One region of the Halalkalibacter sp. HAAS-P013 genome, then DNA from elsewhere that is predicted to be linked to it. Evidence: riboswitches for the same ligand, from Rfam matches in the RefSeq annotation. Region 1 holds a riboswitch; the other holds the start of a gene.
What was found. A riboswitch is a leader RNA that binds a small molecule or an ion and turns the genes downstream of it on or off. The one in region 1 is predicted to bind lysine.
Positions count from the first base shown of each region.

Region 2: it holds a riboswitch for lysine, as region 1 does, so the genes downstream of both, dapA (4-hydroxy-tetrahydrodipicolinate synthase) here and AC1FXP_RS18190 (Na+/H+ antiporter NhaC family protein) in region 1, are expected to answer to the same signal.

Region 1 covers NZ_JBWQTU010000014.1:59,596-66,891, forward strand. Annotated here, with positions in the region: gene AC1FXP_RS18170 (hypothetical protein) at 10-237, opposite strand; gene galE (UDP-glucose 4-epimerase GalE) at 662-1,672, shown strand; gene fbpA (Fur-regulated basic protein FbpA) at 1,725-1,898, opposite strand; gene AC1FXP_RS18185 (dihydrofolate reductase) at 2,199-2,702, shown strand; lysine riboswitch at 2,913-3,094, shown strand; gene AC1FXP_RS18190 (Na+/H+ antiporter NhaC family protein) at 3,311-4,909, shown strand; gene AC1FXP_RS18195 (PstS family phosphate ABC transporter substrate-binding protein) at 5,038-6,207, shown strand; gene AC1FXP_RS18200 (hypothetical protein) at 6,380-6,652, opposite strand; gene AC1FXP_RS18205 (sodium-dependent transporter) at 6,959-7,296, shown strand, end outside.
Region 2 covers NZ_JBWQTU010000001.1:394,002-401,297, reverse strand. Annotated here, with positions in the region: gene AC1FXP_RS02135 (DMT family transporter) at 1-736, shown strand, start outside; gene dapA (4-hydroxy-tetrahydrodipicolinate synthase) at 920-1,807, opposite strand; lysine riboswitch at 1,942-2,126, opposite strand; gene AC1FXP_RS02125 (aspartyl-phosphate phosphatase Spo0E family protein) at 2,197-2,337, opposite strand; gene AC1FXP_RS02120 (YhcN/YlaJ family sporulation lipoprotein) at 2,599-3,312, shown strand; gene AC1FXP_RS02115 (hypothetical protein) at 3,362-3,931, opposite strand; gene AC1FXP_RS02110 (hypothetical protein) at 4,049-4,231, shown strand; gene AC1FXP_RS02105 (Cof-type HAD-IIB family hydrolase) at 4,374-5,237, shown strand; gene AC1FXP_RS02100 (2-thiouracil desulfurase family protein) at 5,253-5,576, shown strand; gene AC1FXP_RS02095 (DUF1722 domain-containing protein) at 5,539-5,670, shown strand; gene cspD (cold-shock protein CspD) at 6,458-6,661, shown strand; gene AC1FXP_RS02085 (hypothetical protein) at 6,929-7,296, shown strand, end outside.

The DNA of each region.
Region 1 (7,296 bases):
TAGAAGGCTTTAAAAACATGGCAACGGCTCTGCACATTGCATAGAGTGAACTGAAAAAGGAAACCCAACCTTTTTCAGTTGATTAAGTTGCAATGGCTCCGCACGTTGCGCGCCTTCTATGAGAACCCCACTCATAAAAGGCTTAATAAACATGGCAACGGCTCCGCACATTGCATAGAGTGAACTGAAAAAGGAAACCCCAACCTTTTTCAGTTCAATCACTAGCAGTGTAGTCATCTTGGCTGTTTTTCAAACTATTTTTTATATGTGCAATGTTTCCTCGTTTGAAACATCCGGAATGTGCCAAGACTAATACAACGAGGAGGTTGGTTCGATGGAACAGTATGATGGAGATGTATTTGTCGGTTTAGTTTGGGGAATTGTATTAAGTATTCCACTTTGGCTATCGATTGTTGGATGGGTGAAATGGTTATTGTAATAGAAGGCACGGAAAAAGTCTCTTCTAGCAAATTTGAGGAAGCAGCAATGGCTCGGCTCCGAACATTGCTTAGAGGTCACTATGAAAAAGGAAAAACCCCTTCCTTTTTCATAGTGACCTCTTTCTACTAAAGTAAGTAGTGATATGGTAAGATATTACCAAGAGAATGAGGAGGGAAACGTTTATGACCTCTAATTTCGGGACTTTATGAATGGAGTGAGTTTGGTGATATTGGTAACAGGCGGGGCGGGCTATATAGGGAGCCATACGTGTGTAGAGCTGTTAGATGCGGGTTATGAAATTGTTGTCGTTGACAATTTTTCAAATAGCAAATATGAATCGATTGACCGAATCAAAGAACTAAGCGGTAAGGATTTTCTGTTTTATGAGGTAGACTTGTTGGACAAGCCAGCTTTAGAGAAAGTGTTTGCTGAACATAACATTAAAGCGGTTATCCATTTTGCAGGGTTAAAGGCAGTGGGGGAGTCTGTTGAAATTCCACTTCACTATTATCATACAAACATTACAGGAACTTTAGTTCTTTGTGAACTGATGCAAGCCTATGGCGTTAAGAACATCGTCTTTAGTTCATCGGCAACGGTTTACGGAATGCCAGATCGTGTTCCAATTTTAGAGGATTTCCCGCTAAGTGCTACAAATCCATACGGACGTACAAAGCTTATGATTGAGGAAATTTTACGAGACTTGTATGTATCAGACAAAGAGTGGAGCATCGCATTATTGCGTTACTTTAATCCGATTGGTGCCCATCATAGTGGCAGAATTGGAGAAGACCCTAATGGAATTCCAAACAACTTGATGCCATTTATTACCCAAGTGGCTGTTGGAAAGTTAAAGGAATTAAAGGTATTTGGGAACGACTATCCAACGATAGACGGTACAGGAGTTAGAGACTATATTCATGTCGTAGATCTTGCTAAAGGGCACTTAAAAGCTCTTGAAAGGATCGTGACAACAACAGGGGCACATGCTTATAATCTAGGAACTGGAAACGGCTATAGTGTCATTGAGATGGTCGAAGCATTTAAGAAAGCTTCCAATCGTGACGTGCCATATTCAATTGTTGAGCGTAGACCTGGTGATGTAGGGGTATGTTATGCTGATCCATCTAAGGCAAAAGAAGAGTTAGGCTGGAGCGCGGAAAAAGGGATTGAAGAAATGTGTGCCGATTCGTGGAGATGGCAGGAAAGCAATCCTGATGGGTATAAATAAGTAAATAAGCAATGAAAGCCTGTATCTATATGATACAGGCATAATTATTTAGTTAGCAAAATGTATAGTGATTACCTTGTTCAAGTTCAGAGCATACAAGTAATCTCAACTCTTCTTCTGTTGCTTCATATAATTGACGGCCATCAGGCATCTTGAACAATTGATTTTCTAAAAGGGTATCGATAATTTGTTCTTTATCGATATGAGACAATGTTTTCAAGGACAATACGAACACTCCCCTTTTGCAAAGTAGTACTGAATTAATTGAAAGCGTTTACATTTATTATTATAAATTCTTTTGTATGTCATTGTCAACTATAATAAAGGAAAAGTTATGGAAAATAGGTAAAAAGCTTTAGTTCGTTAAATAATAAAAGACAGGAGAACAGCTTGAGGCGAGAGTAGAGGCTGTGATATTGTTTAGCCCGGAAAGGAGCAATTTACTGTCTATTGCTTCAATTATATTGTCGAGTGGCTAAATTATGATACGATAAAACAAAAATAAGGGTAAGAAAAGGGGATACATATGATTTCATTTGTTGTTGCAATGGATCAAAATCGCGTAATAGGAAAAGAAAATCAGTTGCCATGGCATCTCCCAGCGGACTTAGCGTATTTCAAAAGGGTCACGACTGGTCATACGATTGTGATGGGAAGAAAAACGTACGAGTCTATTGGTAGACCATTGCCAAAGCGAAGGAATGTTGTGTTAACAAGAGATAGACAATATGAAGCAGAAGGCTGTGAAGTTGTACACTCGATTGAAGAAGTATTAAGTATAGCAAAGCAAGATGAAGAATGTTTTGTCATAGGTGGAACAGAAGTATTCATGCTTTTTTGGGACCATGTTGATAGGTTGTATGTCACATACATTGATGAGACCTTTGAAGGCGACACGTTCTTCCCAGAAATTGATGCAAAAGAGTGGGAAGTCATTTCAGTCGAAGAAGGGATCGTTGACGAGAAAAATCGTTATCAGCATGAGTTTCGTACGTATGAGAGAAAGAAAGATAGTTTGGCGGGATGGTAAGAAAATAGCTTGGTTGCTCGAATATGATGGAATTAGAAAGTGTGATAAGGACATAAAAATAATCCCAAAAAAATTAATTGATGTGCTTAATAATCATACTTTATCACCCGCACAAACCGTAACCTTATGTGGTTTAAATTAACATTGCTAATATAGAAAAAACATGATAACATCCATAATTGGTAATTAAATAGAGGTGCCTCATTGTTACGATGAGGTAGAGGCGCGATTGCCAATAGTACCTTTTCTAAGGATGACAACGTTGAGGAAAAGGGAAAGGGGCCGTCGCCGAAGTGGAAGTAGAGGTCAGGCTGCTTTTGCTGGATCTGTATTGAATAAGTGCAGAGCTGTCATAACTTGGAGCAGCCAAGTTATGGAGGACTACCATGATTATGGGGATTCACGCGCGGATGTTAGGCGATAGTGGGTTATCCACTATTGCCTTTTTTCTATGGAAAAGGGACGTAGATACGGAACAAGTAAGTATTTGTCGAGATGTCTCTTCGCTCCTATAATAATTGTCAGAGTGGAGCACTCATAGTTGTATTTTTCTATTGCAGTTAGTCCTTCATCTATGTAACTACCATCCATTTTTAGGAGGTATCATTATGGAATCATCTATTTTTTCTTTAGTTCCTCCAATTTTAGCACTTGTGATGGTTATTCTTACAAGAAGAGTATTATTATCACTTGGTACAGGTGCAATTGTTGGGGCGTTAATGGTTAATAATTTTAATCCACTTGCAGCAGCTGCAAATATTTATGGGATTGTAATGGGCATCATTTTTGATTTTGATGTAGAACACGTCACATTCTCTGCAGTGACTCGTGCCATTATTGATGAAGGATTTGCTATAAATACATGGGAATTCTTTATTGTTCTTTTCTTATTATTACTAGGTATGATGGCTGCCCTTATTACCCGTTCAGGTGGAAGTCGGGCGTTTGGGGAGTGGGCAATGAAACGTGTGAAAACACGTGTTGGTGCACAGTTATTAACGGTTGTTCTAGGTCTTATTATTTTCATTGATGACTATTTTAACAGTTTGACAGTCGGGAATGTGAGTCGCCCGTTAACCGATCGGCACCGCATTTCTCGTGCAAAGCTAGCGTATTTGGTAGATTCAACGGCAGCTCCAATGTGTGTAATTGCCCCAATTTCAAGCTGGGGAGCATACATTATAGCGATTATTGCAGGGATCTTTGCAACGCATTCTGTCACTCAATATGAAGCTTTGCAAGCATTTTTACTTATGGTTCCTATGAACATTTATGCATTAGTTGCGATGGGGCTTGTATTAGCTGTAGCATGGTTCAATCTGGATTTTGGTGCGATGAAGGCTCATGAAGAGCGAGCGAAAAACTCAGGTGAATTGTTTAATGCAAGTCTTGGTCCGATTCCTGGTGCTCAAGATGATATTGCAGCAAGTGAAAAAGGCAAGGTTGGTGACTTAGTATGGCCCATCATTGCGTTAATTGCTGGTACAGTATTTTTTATGGTGACAACAGGAATTGAAGGGACAGAAGGCGATGTAACGATTTTGACGATCTTTGAAAATACAGATGTTGCTTCAGCTCTTGTATATGGTGGCTTGTTCGGCTTAGCCGTTGCCCTCATTTTGAACGTGTTTAAGCCGAAATCAGGTACAGGGCTTGGAGCTTCGTTAGTTATTGGGATGAAATCCATGCTGCCAGCCATTTACATTTTGTTCTTTGCATGGACACTTATTTCAATCATTGGTGACCTAGGGACAGGAACGTATTTAGCGTCACTTGTTGAACAGTCAAATCTTCATCCGATGTTCTTACCAGTCATTTTGTTTGTTATTGCTGGTTTTGCAGCTTTTTCAACCGGTACATCATGGGGAACATTTGGCTTGTTGCTTCCAATTGCTGGGGAGATGGCAGCAGTCATTGATCTTACATTGATTTTGCCGATGATGGCAGCGGTTTTAGCTGGATCGATCTTTGGTGATCACTGCTCTCCAATTTCAGATACGACGATTCTTTCTTCAACAGGAGCAGGAAGTCATCATATTGATCACGTCGTTACCCAGCTTCCATATGCGCTCATTGCAGCTGGAATTACAGTGATCTCTTATCTAGTATTAGGTTTTACGACAAATGTAGTACTGAGTTTAATGGTTGCTTTTGCATTGCTTATTGTAACAATAATGGTTTTAAAAAAAGTGAGTGCAAATAGGTAATTCATCTAAAGGGTCAACTTCAAACTGAGGTTGACCCTTTTTGCGTCTAAAATAAAACTATTAAAATTGTATGATTATGGTAAAGTGAGAGTAGTTTTCATATCATATTGTTGCAAAGGAGAATTTCAATGAAATCGAACTTAGTTCTCAATTGTATCCTCGCATTGATTATGGTCGTTGTTCTAGGTATTATCGGCTATGTGGGAGCTGTCATTAGTTTGCTTATGGGAGGGCTTACGTTTTATACGCCACTGATTGTTGTTGTAACGGTTAGTTTAATGATTTTTACGGTTGTAGTCATCTTCCGTCTGCTGAAACCGAAAACATTAAAGATAACCGTGATGAGTTTTCTTGCATTGTGCCTCTTCTCCATTACTATTTATGAGATTTATGAAAGTTATCAACGAAGTATCGTGACAGTAAGTGATCAAGATTATAATTTATATGGCTATCAACCATTTCATGATGATACAAATGTTGTAGCTTTAGACGAACCTGCAAATGTAAAACTAGAAGGGGATCTCCCGATTCTCGATGGAGCTACAGCTTTGTATCCAGTCTATTCTGCCTTTGCGAGAGCAACTTATCCTGAAAAAGAATATAATGTTCATCAAAGTGAAGTGATGTCAAACCAGACAGGGGAGGCATTTCAACATTTATTAAACGGAAAAGTGGATATAATTTTTGTTGCAGCTCCATCGAAACGCCAAATGGAGCAAGCGCAAAAGCGTGGGGTCGAGCTAGAGATGATTCCAATTGGTCGTGAGGCATTTGTTTTTTTTGTAAATGAAAAAAATCCTGTAACAGGGCTTTCGGTTGAACAAATACAAGGTATTTATTCAGGAGAAATTACAAATTGGAGTGAAGTTGGGGGAGAGAATACATCGATTCGTGCGTTCCAACGTCCAGTTGACAGTGGAAGTCAAACGGCATTAGAGAAAATAATGGGGGATGTCCCGATTGCAGATCCTCCAACTGAAGATGTCGTATCAGGTATGGGAGGCGTATTTGAAGAAGTTTCTAGCTACAAAAATTACAAAAATGCAATAGGGTATACGTTTAGATTTTTTTCAAATGAAATGGTCAAAAACGGGGAAATCCGCCACCTCGAAATAGAAGGTGTGTATCCAGACAAAGAGACGATTCGCAGTGGTGCTTATCCTTTCGCTTCGGAGTTTTATGCGATCACCGCCGAAAGCGACAATCCGAATGTTGATCGGTTTCTTAATTGGATTTTGTCGGAACAAGGACAACGTCTTATTGAGGAGACAGGATATGTACCTGTAAAAAGTGAGTGATAAGGCAGGGGGCTAATTTCATTTGAAGTTAGTCCTTTATACGTAAGTGTGGAAATAGAAGAATAGGGATTTGAAAACCGACGGCAAAAAGAAAACCCTCATTTGAACAATGCTGCTTCTTTGTAGAAACAATCTGTTTGTCTCAAGAGGATAAGAAATGATTTCTGCAATATTACCCTTGGGATTTCGCAAAGAATTCTTTCGACTTTCTTTTGACTTTACGCAACGCCTTTTTAATAAACGTAGTAACGTCTTTCCCATCTTTAACTCGCTCATACGTTTGTTCGAACTTCCTTGCGTCACAAGGATACTGTTCACCGTATTTATCTGTAATGAGATAATCTCCTGGGTTACCAATTAGTGAGCCACTTGCAGTCTCGATTGTGATCGTTCTAGTGATCTTTACTGCTTCAATAATTTCTGGCTTTCTCCTGTATCTAGCCAAGTTACCACCTCCTTTTTAAACGTTCTCACCATTTATCAAAACTATTCTATATTAATTCATCGTACTCAATTTTAATGTGAGTGTGACAACTCCCCATGAAAGAAATATCATCAATGAAATTATACAAGCATAGGTTTAGGAACCTTGCTCGCCTACTTTTCTCCTTCACTGTAGCAAAGTATAACAGGAATGTGTAAAATGTAAGCGTTTTCTAATATTTGAAAAAATTCTATACTAAAGTGTTTATATTCTGAATAAACAAGTATAGAAAGTGTTTTATAAAATTTATGCAGAGAGGTGAAGTCAATGAACGGGAGAGAACAATGGGGAACTCGTGCTGGTTTTATTTTGGCGGCCATTGGTTCTGCTGTAGGTCTAGGTAACATCTGGCGTTTTCCTTACGTTGCCTATGAAAATGGAGGAGGAGCTTTCTTTTTACCGTACTTATTTGCTCTTATAACTGCTGGTATTCCTCTTCTCATTATGGAATTCACACTTGGTCACAAGTACCGGGGCTCAGCGCCACTAACTTACGCGAGAATGAACAAAAAAACCGAGTGGATCGGTTGGTGGCAAGTAGCGATTTCATTTGTCATTGCTACTTATTATGCAGTCATCATTGCGTGGGCGTTGTCCTATACGTA
Region 2 (7,296 bases), on a different contig from region 1:
AGAATGGAAATACACGCTTTTAGGAGCCCTCTTTGGTGTTGTTGCTCATCATTATTTTTTAGCAATGGGCTTAACAATGACTAATGCTTCGAATGCTGTATTAATTTTAGCGCTTCTCCCGCTATCGACGTCGATCCTCGCTGTTATCTTTCTTGGTGATCGTTTAACGAGGTGGAGGATCGTTGGAATTGGTTTAGGGTTTATTGGAGTACTTTTTATTCAAGGCGGGGGAGGAGATAGTGCTCTATCTCTAGGTGAGTTGTCTATTTTTATCGCGATGTTCGCTCAAGCGATTAGTTTTATTTATATTAAAAAAGCGACTGTAACTCTTGATTCAAGACAAATGACAAGCATGATGCTGCTAATTGGCTCAGTTGGACTTCTTTTCATAAGCTTTCTGTTAGAACCAGGAAGTTTTGGAAGTATGATTGGCGCACCGTTAGGCGTCTATGTTATCTTTTTTGTTTCAGCGATTGTTGCTACTGCGGTAGGTCATTTTTTGTTTAATGCTGCGATTCAAAAAATTGGAGCAGGACAAACGGCTATTTTTAATAACTTCGTGCCTTTTTTTGGTTTAATCAGTTCGGCTATCTTTTTAAACGAACAAGTATACTGGTATCAAACGTTCGGATTTATCTTTATTGTAGTAGGTGTTTTATTTGGAACTGGTTATATTGATAATGCATTGTTAAAACAGAAGAAACTGCCTAAAGCGTTACACAAAAAAAGCGTGTAGTATTTCTTAACTCTTCAAATTATTGTTAAAGATGATATTGGATACTTTAAAAGGATATAGTTGATTTGACGACTGTAAGATCATACAAGCGTCTTGTTAGCGTACTTCAATACATTAAGTAGCCGTTTTAAGTGAATAATAAATAAGCCGCTCAGAGATCACTCTGAGCGGCTTATTTATTGATTAGCTAACAAAAAAGTTCATCGTTGGTTGCACTATTGATTGAAGTTCTTGCTGCTGTTCTGCAGTTAATGGAATAAGAGGCAAGCGAACAGGACCTGCTTTGATTCCTTTCATTTCCATTGCAGCTTTTACAGCTGTCGGGTTAGGCGCCATAAATAGAGACTTCATCACTGGGAGAAGTTGACGATGCTGCATAGCAGCTGCTGTTACTTGACCTGCTTGATAGTTTCGAACCATTTGCTGCATTTCGTTACCAACAATATGGGAAGCAACGGATACAACTCCAGCTCCACCAATGGATAACATAGGCAATGCTAAACTATCATCTCCACTATATACGGTAAAACCTTCAGGTGCGTGTTCAATGATTGTTGCAATTGCATCTAAATCGCCACTAGCCTCTTTGATTGTGACAACATTAGGTAGCTGTGCTAAACGTAATGTTGTTTCAACGTTCATATTGACCGCACTTCTTCCAGGAATATTATAAAGCATGACAGGAAGTTTCGTTGCATTTGCAATCGTAGAAAAATGCGCATAAATTCCTTCTTGAGAAGGTTTGTTGTAATAAGGTACGACAAGCATAATTCCATCTACACCTATTTCTTCGGCTTGTTTTGTAAGTTCAATTGAGGCTTGAGTATTATTTGAGCCTGTTCCAGCGATGACTGGAATTTGGCCATTCGCTGTTTCAACGACCGTTTTAAACAGCAATAATTTCTCCTCTGTAGAGAGAGTAGGAGACTCTCCTGTCGTTCCAGCTACGACGACTGCATCCGTTCCATTTGCGATAAGATGTTTTACGAGCTCTTGTGTTGCAGGTACATCAAGTTGTCCATGTTGATTAAATGGTGTGACCATTGCCGTGATAATACGACCAAAATTCATCCAATTCACCCTCAATTCATAAATATTTTCCATATACGTAGGGGAAGATGGGCTACTGGGAGGCACAAAAAAACAACAATGAGGCCTCTACTCATTGTTGTTAGGTTTAGCAATTGCAGCAAAACCAATTCAATGTGTGAGATAGCCCTCCATATAGCAATTTTTGCTATATGACAGTACTGCCCTTATTTAGAACAGTCCCAGCTAATGAGATATGAGATCTCATATAACTTCGGCAAGTATCCCTTTCCATTTAGCATCTTCAGATCTCATTCTCCTCCGCTAAAGTACTTATGATCCTTGCACCTCTACCCTCACTTCAATGTATGAAGTAAGATATAACGTAATTTGTGTCTACCTTACCAAATGTTTTCGACGATTGCAATGCTTTAATGAGAATTTCTTTGTAATAAATTTAAAAGCTTGTCCAGTTCTTGACTACACTCAACGGTTACTTTTGCTGTCATTCCATACTTTTTAGCAAGGTTCAGCATTAGTAATCGCTTTTGCTCTATTTCTACACATAACATATTGCACTCCACCTCAAAAAGAATGAACAAACAGACGACTTGATTAGGCTGAAATGAGAAAATAGCGCTGATGTGACTAAGCAAATGTCTATTTATAAAAATTATTATACCCATTAGAAATATGTTGAAAAGTGTTTCTTCTAAAGTAGTCATAAATAGATGAAAATAGTAAAAATCCGACAAAAATTGCAAGTTGATTTCTAGATATTTTCAGGTTGAGATGCGGAATTATTTCGCACAATAGAGGTAGGAGGGATTCCAATGAAATGTGTAGGTTATTTGGTCATCACGGCCGCATTATTAACAGGATGCACCATACCTCAAGAAGCGGAAATGGGAGCCAGCCCTGACAGGAATGAAGGTTTTAATGGGTATGGAGTACAACAGGTGCGTGCTCTAGAAGGCCCACTTAGTGATATGATGGTCCCAGATCATTCACCAAAAGGATTAACAGATCCAGTACGTCATTTAACAGATAGAGGATCATATACAACAAGGCATCGGAATTTGAGTATGAAACATGAGGGACTTAATCAACAAGGAGCCCGAATACTTAGTAATCGTCCTGGTGTTTTGCGTGATAAATACTCATACAGCAACGATCCTCATGTTGCGCGAAAGAACAATGGATTTATGAATCAGCAAGCGACAACGGAAATAACGAGGGAGATTGAGACGCGAGTTGAATCATTAGAAAATGTTAGGGATGCCCATGTTATGACAGATGGTAACCATATCATAATTGGTGTTGAGTCAAGTGAACAAGATCGAGTAAAGCTAAAAAGGTTGGTGGAAGAAGAGGTACAACAAGTAACAGACCTTAGAAATGTCCGTATTGTAACAGATCGAAAAATGATTAACCGAATGAATGCTGTCGAGCATCATGTTGGTCTTGATAAACCATTTGATTCCATTGGTGGAACAGCGGGAGACCTAGCTGATTTAGTGGATGATGCAATACACGGTCGTAGATAAAAGCAGGGAAGAAAAATCCCTGCTCTTTTTGTGTTTAACACAATTCTGTTTAATGAATTCCGAAGTCTTCAGTTACTGAAAGGAATTCACGTTCCATTAATTTATGCGACAAAATAGCATTTTCGTAATAGACACGAGCGTTTGTCACTTGAAGATGATGAACTGGATCTTTCATGTCTTTCAAAATCCTCTCCAATGCATCAAGTTCCATTAATGTTGAAATATGTACATGATGCATACTATCAAACGGCTCTGGTCGATTTAAATCAATGAATTCAGAGCTTTTATCGCGAATGTTTTTTATTTTACTTAACGTAGTGTCGACATCATCTGATTGAACATTTGGTTGATCAAAGAACGGAGCGATCTCTTCTAACAAGGTAGCGGTGTCACTAATATAATGTCCGGCTTCATCTGCATAAGATTGAAGCGCAGTAAAACGAGGAACTCTTTGTTTGTTTTGATCTCTAATACTCGGAGGGGCGGGGACATCATTTTGATAATGAGCTCTAAATTGTTGAGCTTCTACATCATCTACAATATCTGCTTCCGAATCGGCTCCGCAACTTGCAAGAATCAAACTGGTTCCAAACAAGATCAAGACATGTTTCTTTTTCAAGGTGCATCTACCTCCGATATACAAATGTTTCCCCTAGTATGAATCAAGAAGGAAAAAGTATGCATTAACGTTAAAGTTCCTCCGTATGATGTAGCAAAGGGATGAGGAGGAGCGCAAATGTACACAGCGTTATTAGTTATTTCAATCTCTATTTTATTTCTACTATTCTTTGGGGTTATGATGCTAGGATACAGGGTTGCCCATACGCTTGAATATTTGCAGGCAAAAGAAGCAGATCAAGATCTTGCTGAAATTGAGGAAATGATGAAGCAATACAATAAAAAAGAGAACGTAAAATAATGAAGTAAAACACGAGCATGCCGATGGTATGCTCGTGTTTTATGTCCGAGGGGTTCTTTTGTTATATTTTGTATTTCTATATATGCTATAGTAAAAGGATTGAAAATAACTTAAAGAGATAAAACATAGGGGTGGGAATACATTGGTTAAGCTAATAGCGATTGATATGGATGGTACATTACTAGGTGATGCACATGAAATAACAAAAGAAAATGCAAAAGCAGTTAAAGAAGCGCAACAACTAGGTGTGGAGGTTGTTGTTGCAACAGGCAGAGATGAAAGAGAAGCTAGGTACCCATTAAAGCAAGCTCAAATTACTTGTCCTGTTATTAGTGTGAACGGAGCTCAGTTTCGAGATAAAAATGAAACATTGTTATCGACGATCCCACTTTCAAAAGAAAATAGCAAAGAAATATTTGATATGTTACTAACACATGATATTTATTTTGAGTTATATACAAACAAAGGGACGTTTTCTGATAATTATGAAAAAGCAATACAAGCAGTTATTGACTTTTTCGTTTCATCAGGTTCTGATGAGGATTTTGAAACATTGCAAACGATGGCTAAAGAGCGATTTGAAATGGGGTCGATATCTTTAGTGGGAAGTTACGATGAGCTACTAGATCAAGAAGAAACGGTTATTTTAAAAGTATTAGCCTTTTCAAAAGACGTTCAGAAACTAAATGAAGTAAGGGGAAAGCTTTATGAAATTGCAAACATAGCGGTTAGTGCCTCTGCTCCAGATAATATCGAGATTACGAATATTCAAGCTCAAAAAGGGATCGCTGTACAAGCTTATGCAAAACAACTAGGGATTTCCATGAATGAAGTAATGGTAATAGGAGATAGTTTTAATGATGTATCCATGTTTAAAGTGGCAGGATATAAAGTGGCAATGGGAAATGCGGAACAAACGATCAAAGAACTTGCTGACTTTGTAACAAAGCAAAATGATGAAGATGGAGTCGCATTTGCCATTCGAGGCAAACTGAATGATAAGTAGATAAGAGGTGAAGGTGTGCGGACGTTTGCTAAGCCAAAAGTGGTTGTCAGTAAATGTATGGAGTTTGCTGCTTGCAGATATAATGGCGATCAAATTAAAGAGCCTACCGTTGCGAAGCTAGCTGACTATGTTGAATTTATCCCTATATGCCCGGAGATGGAAATTGGTTTAGGAACACCAAGAGAAGTGGTGCGGCTTGTTTCCGATGGAGATGAAAATAAATTAATTCAACCGAAAACGAATGAAGATTTGACGCCTCAAATGACTGAATTATCAGCATCAAAAAATTCCATTAAGCAGTGTGCTTGGGATTCTACATTCGTGGTGCCATCGTTTTGAAAATGACTACTTATTAAATCAAACATATTTTGAACCTTATCCTATTGGGCTAATAGCAATTAGCGATTCTGGAAAAGGAAGGTCTTTATCGTAGGTTGGCTTTATGTCAGCCTATTTTTTTTGCTGTTTGTGTCAGTTTTGACAGTACTTACATAAGAATGTATTAATACAACTACAAAAAAGGTGTTGACTGATATAGAACAGATGATATATAATAAAACCAAGATAAAGAGAAGGAAAATTCAAACTATTAACAGAAGGGTGAGAGGAAAATGAAAAAAGTAAAAACAAATTCATCACAAAAGCCAGTGGAAATCAAGGAAGATCAATCGATTCTTAAATCTATTAACGAATATTATAGCCGTAATTAAGAAAAGGAAAAAACAGTTCAGAGCTTCTTTTTAAAGAAGCTCTGTTTTTATTTTAGTCTTCTGTTATGAAACAGACTGCGAAATGGGATGAAATCTATACATTACTTTCCAATTTCAGGACATTTTTTTAACAAAAGAATGGAAAGTTACTTGCAATTTACAAATAAATAGGCTATAATTAATTCAACGGTCGTCAACTTCAGTTTTAAAAGGTAGCGCTTTTCATTCAGCTGGCGCGGTCAAGGAGCCGCAAGGATGAACGAGAGGCAGGGCTTTCATCGTCTGGAGATTGATTGATGGATCCTTATATTTACCCATAGAGGGTAACAATTTAGAAACAAATTGCATCAATTAGCAGCACATAAAAGAGTTCAGTATTCACATGTTATAAGGGATATTCACTCGATTTTCGTGGTTGATGTTCCTTATAATATGTGAATTTTTATTTACCTCGGATTGTAAATACGATTGCATATTAAGTAAATAATTTTTAGATTGGGGTTTTTTAGCATGGCACAAACTGGTACAGTTAAATGGTTCAACGCAGAAAAAGGATTCGGTTTCATTGAAGTAGAAGGCGGAAACGACGTATTCGTACACTTCAGCGCTATCACTGGCGAAGGTTTCAAATCACTTGACGAAGGTCAATCAGTTGAATTTGAAATCGTTGAAGGCGACCGTGGACCACAAGCAGCTAACGTAGTAAAACTATAAATTGCTTTTAAAAGACAATGTCTCATTTATGAGACATTGTCTTTTTTGTGTTTGCTCTGTGTTTTAACAAAGGAAGTAAAGAGAATAGAATACAGCGAATAAATGTGGCATGATTTTAAAAACGTGAATATAATAGTATTGTAAGGGCTTACATTAGTTGGCGTAAACGAATAGGGAAGAAGGCACTGAAAAAAAGTCTATTGTTTCGGTTATTTGTATACACATTAGTATTACCTGATTCGTACAATAAATGTGAGGGGTGTTCAAATGGAAGCAACGCATTATGATGATTTATCCATTTATGTTCCTAAAAACCAATTAGATAAGCTAATAAATGGGGTACTCCATGATAAATATCGAATTTTTTGGGGATTCAATAAAGGGAGAATGATCTTAAACATTTATAATAGTGAAGTAAATAATAAATTAATCTTTAAAAGACATAAAGGGTTTCTTGAATTAGTAGAAGCAAAACTTAAAAGTCCTAATGTATTGAAACTATTGGACAATGATATTGACTTTACAATGAAAGCAGCCTCCAAAAATAGTATTGACGTAAAAAGAAATAAGGAGACTGTTTATAACGAGATCGACCATTTTTTAATTGAATTGTCTTATTTTAAAAAAATTGGTGA